Aureispira sp. CCB-E: one gene and its partner. The protein of the gene in region 1 interacts with the protein of each later gene in a pairwise test. Links are inferred from orthologs where the notes say so. Each region holds a gene or a part of one and is shown on either strand. Other genes may lie near its edges.

Evidence for each region. The genes of interacting proteins can lie anywhere in the genome.
Region 2: the proteins of ftsZ (region 1) and rlmN interact in binary tests that used the Escherichia coli proteins (3 or more experiments, as listed by UniProt). The link is inferred for Aureispira sp. CCB-E from one-to-one orthologs.

What each region holds. Positions count from the first base shown.
Region 1 is NZ_CP133671.1:6,031,328-6,039,381, reverse strand. The notes cover bases 518-3,487. They hold ftsZ (cell division protein FtsZ), read left to right. Parts: upstream 518-1,263; coding sequence 1,264-2,712; downstream 2,713-3,487. Other genes in these bases: QP953_RS23495 (N-acetylglutamate synthase), read left to right, coding at 3,225-3,487; ftsA (cell division protein FtsA), read left to right, coding at 518-934. Outside these bases: more of ftsA, read left to right, coding at 1-517; more of QP953_RS23495, read left to right, coding at 3,488-3,581; QP953_RS23490 (UbiX family flavin prenyltransferase), read right to left, coding at 4,067-4,624; QP953_RS23485 (DUF255 domain-containing protein), read left to right, coding at 4,952-5,563; QP953_RS23480 (SDR family oxidoreductase), read left to right, coding at 5,563-6,474; QP953_RS23475 (peptidylprolyl isomerase), read left to right, coding at 6,674-7,354; QP953_RS23470 (CotH kinase family protein), read left to right, coding at 7,927-8,054. UniProt on the Escherichia coli protein: Essential cell division protein that forms a contractile ring structure (Z ring) at the future cell division site. The regulation of the ring assembly controls the timing and the location of cell division.
Region 2 is NZ_CP133671.1:848,848-856,736, forward strand. Bases 3,270-6,074 are described here. They hold rlmN (23S rRNA (adenine(2503)-C(2))-methyltransferase RlmN), read left to right. Parts: upstream 3,270-4,051; coding sequence 4,052-5,098; downstream 5,099-6,074. Other genes in these bases: radC (RadC family protein), read left to right, coding at 3,270-3,908; QP953_RS03365 (ABC transporter permease), read left to right, coding at 5,105-5,917; QP953_RS03370 (M23 family metallopeptidase), read right to left, coding at 6,019-6,074. Outside these bases: QP953_RS03345 (response regulator), read right to left, coding at 1-403; QP953_RS03350 (CotH kinase family protein), read right to left, coding at 614-2,950; more of radC, read left to right, coding at 3,201-3,269; more of QP953_RS03370, read right to left, coding at 6,075-6,870; QP953_RS03375 (tetratricopeptide repeat protein), read left to right, coding at 7,515-7,889.

The DNA.
Region 1 (8,054 bases):
CGTAATCCCTCAAGAATATATCGTAGACAACGAGCAAGGTATTGTGGACCCTATTGGTATGTCAGGAATTCGTTTGGAAGCAAATTTCCATATTATTACTGGGCAAACTACAGCTACAAAGAACATTGCTAAATGTGTTCAGAAAGCAGGTCTAGAAATGGCATCTTTGGCATTGGAACCAATTGCTTCTTCTGCTTCTGTGTTAAGCGCAGAAGAAATGGAAGCGGGGGTTGCTTTGGTTGATATAGGAGGAGGAACAACCGACTTAGCGATTTTCCATGAGGGAATCATCCGCCATACTGCTGTAGTGCCTTTGGGAGGAAATATCATTACCAAAGATATTAAAGAGGGGTGTAACGTTATGGGGCAACAAGCCGAGAAGTTGAAAGTGAAATTTGGTGCTGCTATGGCCAATGCCTTGACTGAAAATAGAATTATTACGATTCCTGGTCTAAGAGGACGTTCGCACAAAGAAATCTCTGAAATTAACTTGGCACGCATTATTCAAGCACGTGTGGAAGAAATTTTGGATTTGATTTATTGGGAAATTCGTCGTTCAGGGTACGAGCGTAAGTTGATTGGTGGAATTGTTTTGACAGGGGGTGGTGCCTTGTTGCGCAATATCACGGATTTGGTAGAGTTGCACACAGGAATGTCTGCTCGTATGGGAATCCCTACAGAGCATTTGGCACATGGATATGACAAAGAAATTACAAGCCCAATTTATGCAACAAGCATCGGCTTGATTCTAAATGGATTTGAAGAATTACAAAGAGGTCGTCAATACGAAGCCGATTCAAACTACAGTTCTAATGCGGTTCCTGCTACACACAGCAAACAAACTGTTGAAATAGAGGAAGGGAACAAGTGGTATGAAAAAATCTTCAAACGTACCAAAGAATGGTTTGAAGCAGAACCAGACGGGGACCTTTAAATCGATTGTTTAAAAGACATTATCACGAAACGCCGTTAGAAAAAGGTTCTAAAAAGCTATTTTCTGAGCTTAGAGGTTAATTCATGGTAATGTCTATAAGAATTCTTGATTCTTTAATTGAAAATTCTGTCAAAGAATTTTTATATTTGTAGTTGGCTAGTTTGTAATAATCAAAAATAGCCTTATTTAATGGTTGTTGAATGACATTTTATTGCTTGGCAAAACTAGTTATTCAATAAATTGTTAAAAGAAATTAAAAGCGGAGAGGGTTTGTCCCCATGATCCGTATTTGGCGGAAGCCCTCGAACTTGTAACATAAAGGAAATAGTATGAAATTCGATATACCAGATGATTCAAACCCAATAATCAAAGTAATTGGTGTTGGTGGTGGTGGTAGCAATGCAGTCAACTATATGTACGAGAAGAAAATCGTAGGAGTTGATTTTGCAATTTGTAATACCGATAACCAAGCAATGAATCTTAGTGCAGTGGTTAACAAAATTCAGTTGGGACCTACCCTTACAGAAGGTCGTGGAGCAGGCTCTAAACCGGGTATTGGTAGAGAGTCTTGTATCGAATCTTTGGATGAAGTAAAGCAATACTTTAGTGATGGTACCAAAATGTTGTTTGTAACCGCAGGAATGGGGGGAGGAACAGGAACAGGTGCGGCTCCCGTCATCGCAAAAGCTGCTCAAGAATTGGATATCCTAACCGTAGGAATTGTAACTGTACCCTTTACTTTTGAAGGGCGTCGACGTATGAAACAAGCCATGGAAGGTTTGGCAGAATTGAAGAAAAATGTTGATACGTTAATCGTTATTTCTAATGATAAATTGCGTAAAATTTATGGCAATTTAAACCTTAGCGAAGCTTTCTCTAAAGCAGATGATATCTTGATGACAGCAGCCAAAGGTATTGCCGAAATTATTACAGTACCTGGTTATGTAAACGTTGACTTTGAAGATGTCAATACTGTTATGCGTGACTCTGGAGTAGCGGTAATGGGTACGGCAACCACAGAGGGCGACGATCGTGCTATTCGTGCTGTAGAAGCTGCTTTGCAATCTCCTTTATTGGAAGACAATGACATCAAAGGAGCACAACACATTTTGTTAAATATTACTTCTGGTACCAAGGAAGTAACCATGGATGAGGTTTTCGAAATTACAGAATATGTACAAGAAGAGGCTGGGTATGGAACAGACCTTATTTGGGGAAACTGTTTTGACGAAAGTTTGGGAGAACAAATTTCAGTTACTGTAATTGCTACAGGCTTTGAAACAGGTCAAGATGCCAAGAAAATGACGGCAAGAGAAGAGCGTCCTGTCGAAAAGAAAGTTCGCGTGGCTTTGGACGATGACGAACCAACTACCAAAAAATCAACATCGGGATCTTTTTTTAACAAAGATTTGGATTCGGATCATGGATCTATTGAATTTAACTTTAGTAAAAAAAAACAAAGTAGTGACAAGCCTAAATACTCTATCGAAAAAGAGCCATTTGTAAAGCCTGACACCCAAAAAGAAGAACCTAAAGTTGTCGAAAAATCAGAAACTTTGGAAGAACGTAGACAACGTCTCAAAAATTTGAGCGTAAAACTAAATAATCCTGAAGTGTTGAATGAACTTGAAAATCAACCTGCTTACCTCCGCAAAGGTATTGCACTAGATAATGTTGAGCATTCTTCTGATTCGAATGTGTCTCAATGGACAATTTCTGACGATGATGAACCTGAAGTAAAGGATAATAACTCTTTTTTGCACGATAATGTAGACTAGTTTTAGACAACAATGTCCTTGCTCAAGGGCAAATGCAATATATTAATAAAGATCCATCTTGAATTTTAAATTTAGGATGGATTCTTTCTTTTTATAGAATGCAATCTAACTTTAGTTAAATATTAAGAAAATGTTAAAAAAATACTATCTTGGGTGCCTATAGCATACCTAATGCTATTAAGGTATGGCTTCCAACAATTCAATTTATTGATTAGTAGTTTATTTTTAATAACAACAGTCCGCTAAATACATACTGATAGACCTCCAATAAATCTTATTTGAGTAAATAGACCTAAAAAATAGAGGTGTTTTTACATAATTTGTTCTAAATGCTTAATTTATTTGAGCATAAGTTCATGCTTAATAATTAGTCGTGTGTATTTTGTTTGTTGTTCTTTGACGGTAGCTTTAGGGTAACTGATTTTTGTATTTAGACAAGTGTTAAGTTGCAATTTGAGGATATTGGTTGAAGGGCAAGCAAGGTGAAAATAGTGGATGATTTATAATAATGTATGGCAACATTTAATTATAATAACAAAATTTTTAAGGCAATTGTCAATGATGATAATGGTCATGTGACGAATGCAACAACCTTTTATTATCGCCAACGAGGAAATGTTGTTTGGGGGACTTATGAAGGAGGTGGAATCGAAATAGGAACTATTACGGGCAAGGTTCTAGAAAATGGCAAATTACAATTTCATTATCAACACGTCAGTGTTAAAGGAGAATTGATGACGGGTTATTGTGAATCGACTCCTGAAATGCGCTCGAATGGTAGAATTCGATTGTTTGAAAAGTGGCGTTGGACCAATGGCGATCAATCAGAAGGAATGTCTATTGTAGAGGAAGTTGTTTCGATGGGGTAGGTACTAATTAGCCAATAAAATGGATGTATTGTAAATACCAGACTAAAAAGAGCAAATTAGTGCATAGACTAAGCACAATAACATTTAATCTTGCTCTAAAAGCCTTGAATAAATTAGAAAGAAGGGGGCACTTCAAAAGGCGAAAGGTAGTAGATAATATATAAAATAAAAGGCTTAGTGCGGCATGAACGAATGTAGAAGCAGTAAAAGTATAAATGGTGAAGATAACGATTAGGACGGGAACTAGAACTAAAGTATCAAAGCTAACCGAATGTTCTATTAGCATAATCATAGTAGGGATTGTAATGTAAAACACAGCATTGATGAAAATTAAAAAAACTTGAAGTGTTTTATAAGTAGTGTGTTTTGAAGTTTCTTCAAAGAAATCTAAGGGTTGCACAGTATCAAAAATTAAAAAAAGAATGAATAATAGGGATATTGATAATCTTTAACGAGACTTTAACCTACCTTAAAAATAAGTGCCTTTATTCTGCCCAACGGTAGCTTTCAATTTCAAAACCTGCCAAATCTAAGATTCGATCAACCACTGTTGCAGCTACTTCTTCTAATGTAGTAGGTTTGCTATAAAAAGAAGGAATTGCAGGGCAAATAATCCCACCTGCCTCTGTGATAGTCTTCATATTGTTAATGTGAATAAGACTAAAAGGAGTATCCCTAGGAACAAGAATCAAGCGCCTTCTTTCTTTTAAAATAACATCAGCAGCACGTGTAGTAAGGTCGTTAGAGACTCCTGTAGCGATTCTTGCCAATAAACCCATTGAGCAAGGACAGACAATCATAGTATCGTATTTGGCAGAACCAGAAGCAAAGGGAGCAAAGAAATCATTCTTGGTATAAAAATCAAACGGATATGCATCATAATTAGTATTTTCAAGCTCTAATTTCCAATTTAATTTGGCATTATCACTCATAACAATACCGACTTTTTCTAACTGGTCTTGGAGTGTTACTAGTTTGTCTAACAGAACTTTTGTATAGATAGAACCACTAGACCCACCAACCGCAATTACTATTTTCTTCATTTTTTTATTATTTTTGGAATCGTTTTTGAATTCTATTATGAATACAGCAATTATTGATCTTAGTTCATTTTTAGGAAAAATTTTAAGTAAATTTACTACACTAAAACTTTTCTTAAAAGATTAATAAATAAATCTTAAAGGTAGGAAAATAAGTAACTTCTGATAAGAAATAGAGTTTTATTAGCATGAACTTAAGTAATCGTTCAAAAAAATCAACGAACGACTAATCGAATATAGAATAACTTAAAACTTGATTATTTCGTGACAGGTGGTTCTCTCATGAAAGTTCTTGAATTAGCAAATAAAGTTTTACAAAACTAGCGAGATATGAAAAAGATTTTACTGGGTGTATTGACCTTTTCTTTTTTTATGGCAGCCTACGCCTTTACGACAGCTCCCCATAATACGGCAGGCCATATTGATGGAAAGAATGTGCGGTGGATGACATGGGAAGAAGCCGTTGCCGCAGCGCAAGCAGCTAAAGCTGCAGGCAAGACACCTAAAAAAATATTCGTCGATATTTATACAGATTGGTGTGGTTGGTGCAAAAAAATGGACAAGGAAACATTTGAAAAACCAATGGTTTCTTCTTACCTAAACGAGCATTTTTATCCTGTTAAATTTGATGCAGAGCAAAAAGAATCGATTACCTTTGATGGCAAGACATTTAAATATGTTGCCAATGGGCGTAGAGGCTACCACGAATTAGCAGCAGCCTTGCTCGCTGGAAAGATGAGCTATCCAACAGTTGTATTTTTGAACGAAGATTTTCAACTACTACAGCGTATTCCAGGTTATTTGGATATCCCTACGTTTGATATGATTATGCACTATTTAGCTGAAGAGCATTATACCAAAACACCTTGGGCTGATTTTCAAAAAGCATATAAAAGCCCTCAAAAAATGGTTGCTCCTACCACCAATAACACCAAACACTAATGACCAAAAAGGTTCTTTTAACGGGGGCATCTGGGTTTTTAGGCTTTAATTTTTGCCAACAATTTGCTTCCAAGTATGACTTAGTAGGAACGTATTTTCGAAACCAACCTACAGGTTTAAAAATTAATTGGACAAAAATTAATCTTTTAGATACTCCAGAGATTTCTAAATTGATTGATCGAGAAAAACCAGATATAGTTGTTCATTTGGCAGCAATCGCCAACCCTGCATTTTGTGAGCAACATCCTGCATTAAGCCATCACATTAATGTGTATACCACCGTAGCTATAGCTGAAGCAACTCAACGGGCAAATATTCCAATGATTTTTTCTTCTACAGATTTGGTCTTTAATGGCAACTCAGCTCCTTATTCCGAAGATGACTTTTCTTACCCATTGTCTCAATATGGTTTGCAAAAACAAATGGCAGAAGAAAGTGTGTTAGAAGACTTTGAGCATGTTTTTGTTGCTCGCTTGCCATTGATGTTTGGAACAACACCGAGTTATGCCAGTAATTTTTATACACAAACCCTTGAAAAATTACAAGCAGGAGAAGAAATTAGAGGCTTTGTAGATGAATATAGAACAATGGTTGGTGCGACAACGGCAAGTATGGGCTTGGAAAAACTAATGGTATATGCTTGGGATACCAATCAGCAACAGCACGAAAAAGAACGCTTGTTTCATCTAGGAGGTGGGGAGTCTTGTTCTAGATATGATTTTGCTTTGAAAATGGCAGAACATTTTGCGTTAGACAAGCAATTAATTGTACCAACAATGCAAAAAGAGCTTGATTTGATCCCTGCACGACCACCAGATGTGAGTCTAGATAGCTCATTGGCCAATGAAATATTGGGTTATAAGGTTCCAAGCCTTGATGAACAATTATCCTCTCTCAAGAGTAGTTCATAAATAATGACTTCTATTCATTACTCCGTTGAAACTACGTAGCAGCAGCGTATTTTAGTTTTTTAGCAAGCTGTGGAATGCTTTTTTTCGTTATTAGGATAAAAACACTATCATTGTATTTTATTTTTAACCGTCTACTAAAACCATATAATTAGTGGACGTTTTATTTTTTAACGAACTACTAATATCTATAACGTAGAAGATGAAAAAGCAACATTTATTTTTATTGCTTGCATTCGCTTGTCTGTGGAGTGCTTGTTCAAAGAGTATTTACAATCCTAAATCTCCCAATTATGAACCGATTGTTGAAATGACAACAGAGTATGGAGTGGTAGAAATACAACTTTACTCTAGTACGCCAAAACATAGAGATAACTTTGTCAAGTTGGTCAAAGAAGGTTTTTATGACAGTTTGTTGTTTCATCGGGTGATTAATAATTTTATGATTCAAGGAGGAGACCCCGAATCAAAGGGTGCTGCTGCGGGCGTAATGCTTGGAAATGGAGGTCCCGGCTATACCATTCCTGCTGAGTTTGTTGATTCTTTAGTTCACATCAAAGGAGCTTTGGCTGCTGCTCGAATGGGCGATGGGGTAAATCCTACCAAGGCTTCTTCTGGATCTCAATTTTATTTGGTACAAGGACAAAAAGTGAAACCTGAAATTCTAACTCAAATGGCTGCCCATAGTGGCAAAAAATATACGGAGGCACAAAAGAAAGCTTATGCTGAAATTGGCGGCACACCACACTTGGATGGTAGCTATACTGTATTCGGTCGTGTCATCAAAGGACTAGATGTTATTGATAAAATAGCGGCGGTACAAGTCCGAAATAGTCGTCCTGTTAAGGATGTTATGATGACAATGAAAATCAAAAAAGGGTAATAAATTGTTTACTCAACCCAACTATATTTATAGACACTTTCGTTTAGATAAGTGATTTCATGCAATGAAGTTGTTGAAGAAAAGCTTGCTCTGAAAGGAAATTATAAGCAAAAGGGATTGGATGTGAATAGATTAAATGGATTTTGAAAAACTCAAAAAGCAGTAATTTGATGCCCGTTTAAAATCTTTGTAAACAAAGAAGAAGGCAAATGTTATTGACGACTCTGTTTATTGTATTTCTCTGTTTAGATACTTTCTATTATGGAAATAATTCTATTCTCAAGCAGCTTTCATTAGAATAAGACGTTTCTAAAATGCTATGAAGTTATCTTTTATGGATTGCCTACAAACAAAGACCTAAATTTTAGGTCAGCCAATTTATCGCCATTGGTGTTTTGTTTGATTCCTGCCTGAAGTCCATCTCCATAAATATAGAAGTTAAAAGAGAGTTAAATGGCTTTGTGGTATTAGGGTAATGTAGAACTTAAACGGAAGTTTAGACAAGGAGCAATTTTATTGCTTGTAAATTATAAAACTAAACTTGTTATTGTTAATAAAAGCTAAAAAAATATATGCAAATCGGTTGGAAGAGAAATGTTTATGGAATTGTAATGATTCTTTTTTTGTCTAGTGCTTGTTCAAAAATGGATATTGATGCTGTTGAATGGGAATATAGACATTATTCTGTTCCCTGCCACCC
Region 2 (7,889 bases), 5.2 Mb from region 1 along the record:
TCAATGCAAGAATATTACCAACAATAAGTGCTAAGAAATAAAGAAAATTTTTCAGCGATACCATACTCGTTACCATAATAGAAAATATGATAAACATAAAAGGAGAAGATCCTGATAAGCCGTTGGTGAAAAACCAAGAAATATTGATGGTAACTAAAGAAAGTATGATAAAGGAATGGATACCCAATTGAACATTCTTGTTTCGATTAAAATAATAGACACAAGACAATAAAAAGGCATATAGAAGAGCTAAGTTGGCAATCGTGAAATTTTGGAGATATAGTGCATTGACCAAAAAACCAATGGCAGATACCCCTATACTAAGGCAGTAGGTATTCTTAAAGATTACCTCTTGGTATTCATCCCCTGTATGATTGTTTTGTTCCATTGATCCCTTCTTCAAACCATCTTTTTTAATGGTTAAGTAACGCTATGAATTTTGATTAAGAATTAAGCGGTAACTTTATCATGTAAAAAATAGGGTGTAGTTATAAAAACTAGTAAAAATGGGACATAAACATGGGAAATATATTTCAAGATAGAAAAAGAGAATGAAAAAGCCAAATCAAAGGAAGGTTGATTTGGCTTTTAATAGAAGAAGGGCAGAAAAAAACTATCTAGAGCGTTTAAATTGCTTTCTAACCATGATATAGGCAGCAACAATTAGAATAAAAATAGCAGCAGTGACGCCACCAATTTTTACATATTCTAAGAAACGTTCCCAGTCTTTTCGTTCTTTAACCTTTATATAATCGGGGTTGACAGAAGCAGGGCTACCGGCACGTTGTAGCTTTTCCCAACTTTGAATATGATTATTATCCAAGTGATAATCTCTTAGTACAATTGTTTGAATTAACCCGACAGAATCTTTTGGGAAATTATACCCAATACTATCGACAGGATTGTATTCATCGTCATAAAGCATGACAATATCTTTGTTTGAACTCAAGCCAAAAGGCAAACCACCAATAAAGTTTTTGCAAGAAGGAAACGCATTTTGAAAACGTTTTTCATCTTTGCAAACAACAATGTAATCTTTTGCTTTGATTGTTGCAGAAGGAAAAACAAAAACGTCATTGTTCGTGCTTACAATGTTCCAACCTGTAATATCCAAATCATTGTCTGAGTCATTGTAAAATTCAATCCAATCACCTGAAGCCGTATCAGCACAACTTATTTCATTGATAATCATTTGTTGTACAGCAGGATGTTCTCCTTTGATAAAAATGGCTTTTAGCGTATGTAATGTATCGGAAAATCGAATGTTCAATTCTTTTCCATCCATGCGTTCATTATCCATTTCCCAATGAGAAAATTGGCAACCAAAATAAGGCTTTGCCTTTACTGTAACAGGAAGTTTCTGGAAATAAATGCCTCTGAATTGATGTTGTACATCAACAACTTCATTTAATTCAACGGTACCACAACTGTCTATTTGAACCTTAAAAACGACATCTCTACCATATTGTGGAAAACGTTCTCGCAAAAACGCCCGCATATATTCTGGGCGTTTTTTGACAAATTCTTTCATGCGGTCTACTTCCTTGTACCAACGTTTGGATGTTAGGTCCCAACGCTTCCAATGTCTAGGTAATTCGGGAAGAATCACAGCAGCCATTTCATCAATTCTAGGAATAATACTGGTAGAATCAAAAGTGGTGTTTAAACGATCCAAAAACCTAGAGACAAACTGTGCTTGGAAATTCTTGTTTTGTAGAAGCGAACGCAAATTTAAAGTACTCCAAGGTGGATTGGGCCACCCTGGACCATCTGGGCGCGTATGAAATGCTAAGCTATTGTTTCGGAAGCCATAGCGACCGTAGTGTCCTAGTCCAAAATCTGTGTCAAACAAAATCCAACGCCAACGCCCTCCTTCTTTCATCGGTCGCCAAAACTTGATGTTTCCACCAGCATCTTGGTTATCGATATAAATTTGAAGGATTTCATATTCCATGAAATTTTCTACATCCATTTGGGTATTGATATAATCAAAATTTTCTTGGCTTGCCAAGCTATTATTACGCATAAACAAGCGCATGGCATCATACGTTTTTCTACTACCTGCTTGCACACTTTTGCGATGTTCGACCAAGTTGACACTATCTTTGTGATACCCAAAATTCTCTACTAGATAATGCCGAGTCAATTTTTCTCGAAAGTTATAAATGCCCCAATATTCCCCATTAATAAAAACAATGGCGGGGCGATAAGCTTGTACCTCTAAGCCAATATCTTTTCCAAAACTAGTAATTAAAGCATCTCTAAAGTGAGTCTCCCCAAAATCACTACCAGAATTGCGCAACACCAATCGTTTGTATTTTTTTTGTTTTTTTTCTGGAAAGATACGATGGCGAATATATTTATTGCCATATCTAGATTTGCTAGCATATAGCGAAAAGGACTTTTGAGGAAAAATGCGACTCATACCTCCAAATATTTTGAAGCCAAGATCTCCTTCAAAAACGCGCTCCTTATCGGTTTCAAAAATTTCGATATAACAAGGATATTCTTTTCTAGAGTAATAATTGGCTCCCTTATGCGGGAAACGAGGAGAAGCTTTGGGACCACGTTTGAAGAGCCCTTTGACAGGATCAAAGAGGACGTAGGGTTGGATTGAAAGTGATAAAACAGGCAATGAGATGGAATCTTCCCCGATAAAATAGCTGTTTGTGATTACAACACTTTTTTTGTCATTATTAACTGCCAATGCTTTGATAACAGCAGTAGAATCTACCAGTATAGGTCCTTGATAACGTTTGGACTGTAGACTTGGGCGATTACCATTTGTTGTATAATAAATAGTAGCAGAAGGATTGCTTGCTTTTAACTCAACAGCCATTCCTGTTTTATAAAAACCTGCTTTGGGGGTTGCTTGTAATAACAAAGTATCTTGCCCTTGTAATAGGGAGCTGCTTAAGAAGCCAATTAACAATAAGTAGAATGTTTTCATTTTTCTGTTCAACTAGTTCATTTTTTTTAGAGTCTTTAGACTCTATCATCTTTCTGGTATAAAATGTTTAGTGCTTTTTCAAACATTTTGCTGATTCTTGCCGTAGAAGGAGTTTTCCTAAAACATGTAAAAATACTAAGATTTATTAAAACTATGGATAGGTTCTAATCGATTGTCAAGATTAAATTGAGTATTAGGCTTGTTTCTTGATTAATTGACTATAAGAGCCTGCGATTGAAATTAAAAAACTATGGCATATCCCAACTCAACCGAATTTACCTCTATTAAATCATGGGCCTTAGAAGATCGACCTAGAGAAAAAATGTTGCAACGTGGTCGAAAGCATTTGTCAAATGCAGAACTGATAGCTATTTTATTAGGTTCAGGTTCGGCGTCAGAGTCGGCTGTTGGCTTGGCGCAGCGCATTTTAAACTCTACGAATAACAATCTCAATGAATTGGGCAAGCGAAGCATTGAAGAGTTACAAGGTTTTAAAGGGATTGGTCCTGCTAAGGCAATTACAATTTCTGCTGCCTTAGAATTGGGAATCCGTCGCCAAGCTACTCCTTTGGTTCAAAAACCTAAGATTACTCAAAGTGCAGATGCATACAAGGTTTTAGTGGCAGACTTAATGGATTTGCCGCACGAGGAGTTTGTTGTTTTATTACTTAATCAAGCGAATCGAGTCATCGACCGGATTTACATTAGCGTAGGAGGGGTAGCTGGAACTGTTGTTGATGTCAAAAAAATATACCGTGCTGTGGTTGCCAATCCATTGGTCGCCAGTATTATCTTAGGGCATAACCACCCTTCTGATAACTTGAATCCTAGCAAGGCTGATATTTCGATTACAAAGAAAATTAAGGAAGCAGGACAATATTTAGATATTACAGTTTTGGATCATCTCATTATTGCAGGCAATTCTTATACAAGTCTAGCAGATGAAGGTTTAATATAAAGTTTGTGGCTCATGTGATTGGAGTAAAAGGGAATTGTAGGCATTTTTTGAATCATAGGAAACTATTTATAACCTACATCTATTAATAATAATATCGTACCTTTGCAACTGAAGTGAATTGCAAGAGGAATTAATACAATAAAATGGAAAAGAAAGATATAAGAGAATTAAGCCTAGAAGACTTAGTTCGTTTTTTTGTCGGAATAGGAGAGTCTAAGTTTAGAGCCAAGCAAGTATACGAATGGCTATGGAAAAAAAGTGCCTATTCATTTGACGATATGACAAATCTCTCTAAGAAGTTGAGAGAGAGTTTGAAAGAAGCTTTTGTCATTTTGCCTATTACAGAAGATCTATCTCAAGTAAGTGCTGATGGTACCATCAAGTGTCGATTCAAGCTACACGATGGTCATTTGGTAGAGTCTGTATTAATTCCAGTTCCTGCACAAGATCGATACACGGTTTGTATCTCATCGCAAGTAGGATGTAGTTTAGCTTGCAAGTTTTGTGCAACAGGTCAAATGGATCGGTTGAGAAATTTGACAGCAGCAGAGATTTATGATCAAGTGGTAAAGGTCAATGTAAAATGCCAAGCACATTATAACCACCCGATTACAAATGTGGTATACATGGGAATGGGAGAGCCTTTGTTGGCTTATAAACCAGTGATGAGAAGTGTAGCAATGTTGACTTCAGAAGCTGGGTTGAACATGGCACCTCGCAGAATCACGATAAGTACAGCAGGCATTGCTAAAATGATTAAAAAATTAGCCGATGATGGAACAAGAGTTAATTTAGCGTTGTCTCTACACGCAGCCGATGATGAAAAAAGGAATTCAATTATGGCGATCAATGAGAGTAATAATTTGAAGACATTGACAGAGGCATTGCGTTATTTTTATAATAAAACAAAAGATAGTAAAATAACTTTTGAGTATATTGCTTTTGATGGATTTAATGATACCCTTGACGATGCTAAAAAAATGTTGAAGTTGTGTCGACAAGTACCTACCGTAAAAGTTAACGTCATAGAATACAATCCCGTAAGTGGTGTTGACTTTACGAAGGCAGGAGAAGATAAAATGGAGCAATTTGCTCAATTCTTGAGAAAAAATGGAGTTGCCATTACTTTGCGTCGATCTCGTGGAAAAGATATTGATGCTGCTTGTGGTCAATTAGCCAACAAAGAATAAAAATCAATGATACACTTATTACAATTAGAGTGGAAAAAATTAGCTCCCAATCGTGCTTTTAAGATAGCAGCAGGAATGTACTTTGTTTTGTTGCCGTTGTTATACTTAACCATAAAATCAATGATAAAACCATCGGCAGGTGGTGGCTCTGAAATGGCTATTATACAGTCGTTTTATATTTTTCCGAATATTTGGGATACCGTATCTTATTGGGCAAGTTGGTTGACGTTTTTTCTGTTGATTTACATTTCTATCTGGATGATCACCTCAGAGCATAGTTTCAAGACCATGCGCCAAAATCTAATTACAGGTATGGAGCGTCGATCTTTTCTATTGGGAAAGATTATTATGATGACACTTCTAGCGTTTGTAGCGACAATCTATATGGCTATTGTTGCATTTATTTTTGGTTGGTTAGCAGGCGGCTATGGTAGTCCTTGGGGGCATGAAATAGATGCCATTTGGCGTTTCTTTGTGCAAAATATGTTTTATATGAGCTTTGCTCTAATGTTAGCTGTTATCTTTAAGCGCAGTGGTTTGGCAATGATCATATTTTTTGCTTATGTCCTTATTATAGAGCGTATTATTCGTTATTTAGTGTTTCTAAATCTATTAGATAACCTTTATTGGGGAAGCTACTTTCCAGGAAGTGCGGCTTGGGATGTGGTACCATTTTATATGGCTAAAAAACTGCCTTCTTTTGATCAAGATATTGCAAATATTATATTGCCTTACGATCTAGCGACAGGAATCACAATTGCTTATACAGGTTTGTTTTTGTTGATTGCTTATCGAGTATTTATGTCTAGGGATTTGTAATCGTTGTACCACTACAAATGGTATGAGTTTGTTGATTTTTTAGCTTGATTATTAAAACCAAACTAAAAAATCAACGAAAGATTGACTATATATCGTTATTATTAATTCTTAAAATCAATATAACGCTCGGCGTTGATAGGTTGACCATTAAACCACATCTCAAAGTGAAGGTGCGGTCCTTCCGTCATTTCGCCTGTATTTCCAATAATAGCAATCCCTTCCCCTGCATCAATAATATCGCCTGCTTTTTTTAGTAAAGAAGAATTGTGTTTGTAAAATGAAACCACATTGTTATCGTGTTGAATGGCTAACATATGACCTGTTTCTGCCGACCAAGTTGCAACAATGACGGTTCCTTTTTGAGTTGCTTTGATAACAGCGCCTTTGGGGGCAATGATGTCCGTTCCATAATGACCACGACTAGGAGCAAAAGTATCTGAAACCATCCCTTTGATTGGAGCCATAAAAATCATATTGCTGATATCAGCGTCTGCTTGCAAGGTATTTTCAATCAAATTGCCAAGTTCCGCCTCGTTATCTACACTTTCCATTAGTGCTTTTAGCTCATCTGATTTTTGAGGTACTTCTACATTTTGCCCCGTTTTTTTATTGGCAGGGTCTTCAACACTATCCTCGTATTCAAATTTTTCATAGACTAAATCTTTCACTTTCAAAATGAAAGCATCCCTATCATCAATCGCTTGTTCTAGAGAATCAATTTGAACATAGATTTGACTAATTTGAGAACGAATATTTTGATTGCTTCTTTCTGGCACAATTCGACCTAATGGTGTCAAAACTAAAAGTAAAATAGTGACTAGACTTACAGTCATAATAATTGCTCCAACAGTTGCAGCAACATTAAATGGAAGCAAGCGAAAAGAACGCTCTTCTTGAAAGGTTTCATCGTTCATTAAAACCAGACGGTACTTACCATCAATCCACTTAAACATGAGAATTTTTTATTTTGAACAACTTCTTAACTAAAAGCTTGTTGTTTTACGTTATTATAAATCAATCGTCTGCTTAAAACTCTTTTATAAAGAGGCATATTAGTTAATCAACAGACCACTAAACTTTATGAATAGAGAGGAAACTATAAAATGCATCGATATCTGCAATTCTACATCTACCCCTTTAAATTTTATATACGGATGGCAAAAGTACAAAAAGAATAGGGGGAATTATCACATAAACTCTTACTCTTTCGTTAAAAAATAAGAACAAAGCAGCAAAAGTTAAATAAAGAGCGTATTTTTGTAGATAGTATGTGCTTGTTTTATGTCTACAACAAATATATATCCTTTGATCATTTGGGATCGTAATATTTTGTCGATATCAAAGGTAATAAGACGATAGCTATTTCTAAATTAGGCTATTCTGTTGATGTATATAACAAAATACAAAACAGTTGTATGAATAGAAGAGATAAAAGTTGATGAAACTTTTTATTTTTGATTAACAATGATGCAGATAAAGAAAAAATCAGCAGAGCAAACCATACAACTTTATTGATGATCATCGTTATTAATCAAAAGACAAATTACAAGCGACAAACGCATTGACCCATCATTACAAAAGCAAAACGATTCATTGCATGAAAAGTCTATTTCTATTCTTTGGTAGTATCAGCCTCACCATCATTCTATTGGCAGGATGTGCTAAGCAGAATTTAGCTACCAAACCTTATCATAATTTAACTGGTCGGTATAATGCCTATTATAATGCCAACTTACGTGTTGAAGAGAGTTTTAGTACGCTAAATAGCCAACATAAGGATAATTACAATAAATTATTAGAGATGTATCCTTATGCTGCTGTCACAGATGTTAATGCAGTAAAACAACCATTGGATGAGGCGATTACAAAATGTGCTCGAAATATTAAGTTGCATGAAATTGGTAATTGGACAGATGATAGCTACCATTTGATGGGGCAGGCAGAGTTTTTACAAAAAGAATATGAACGAGCT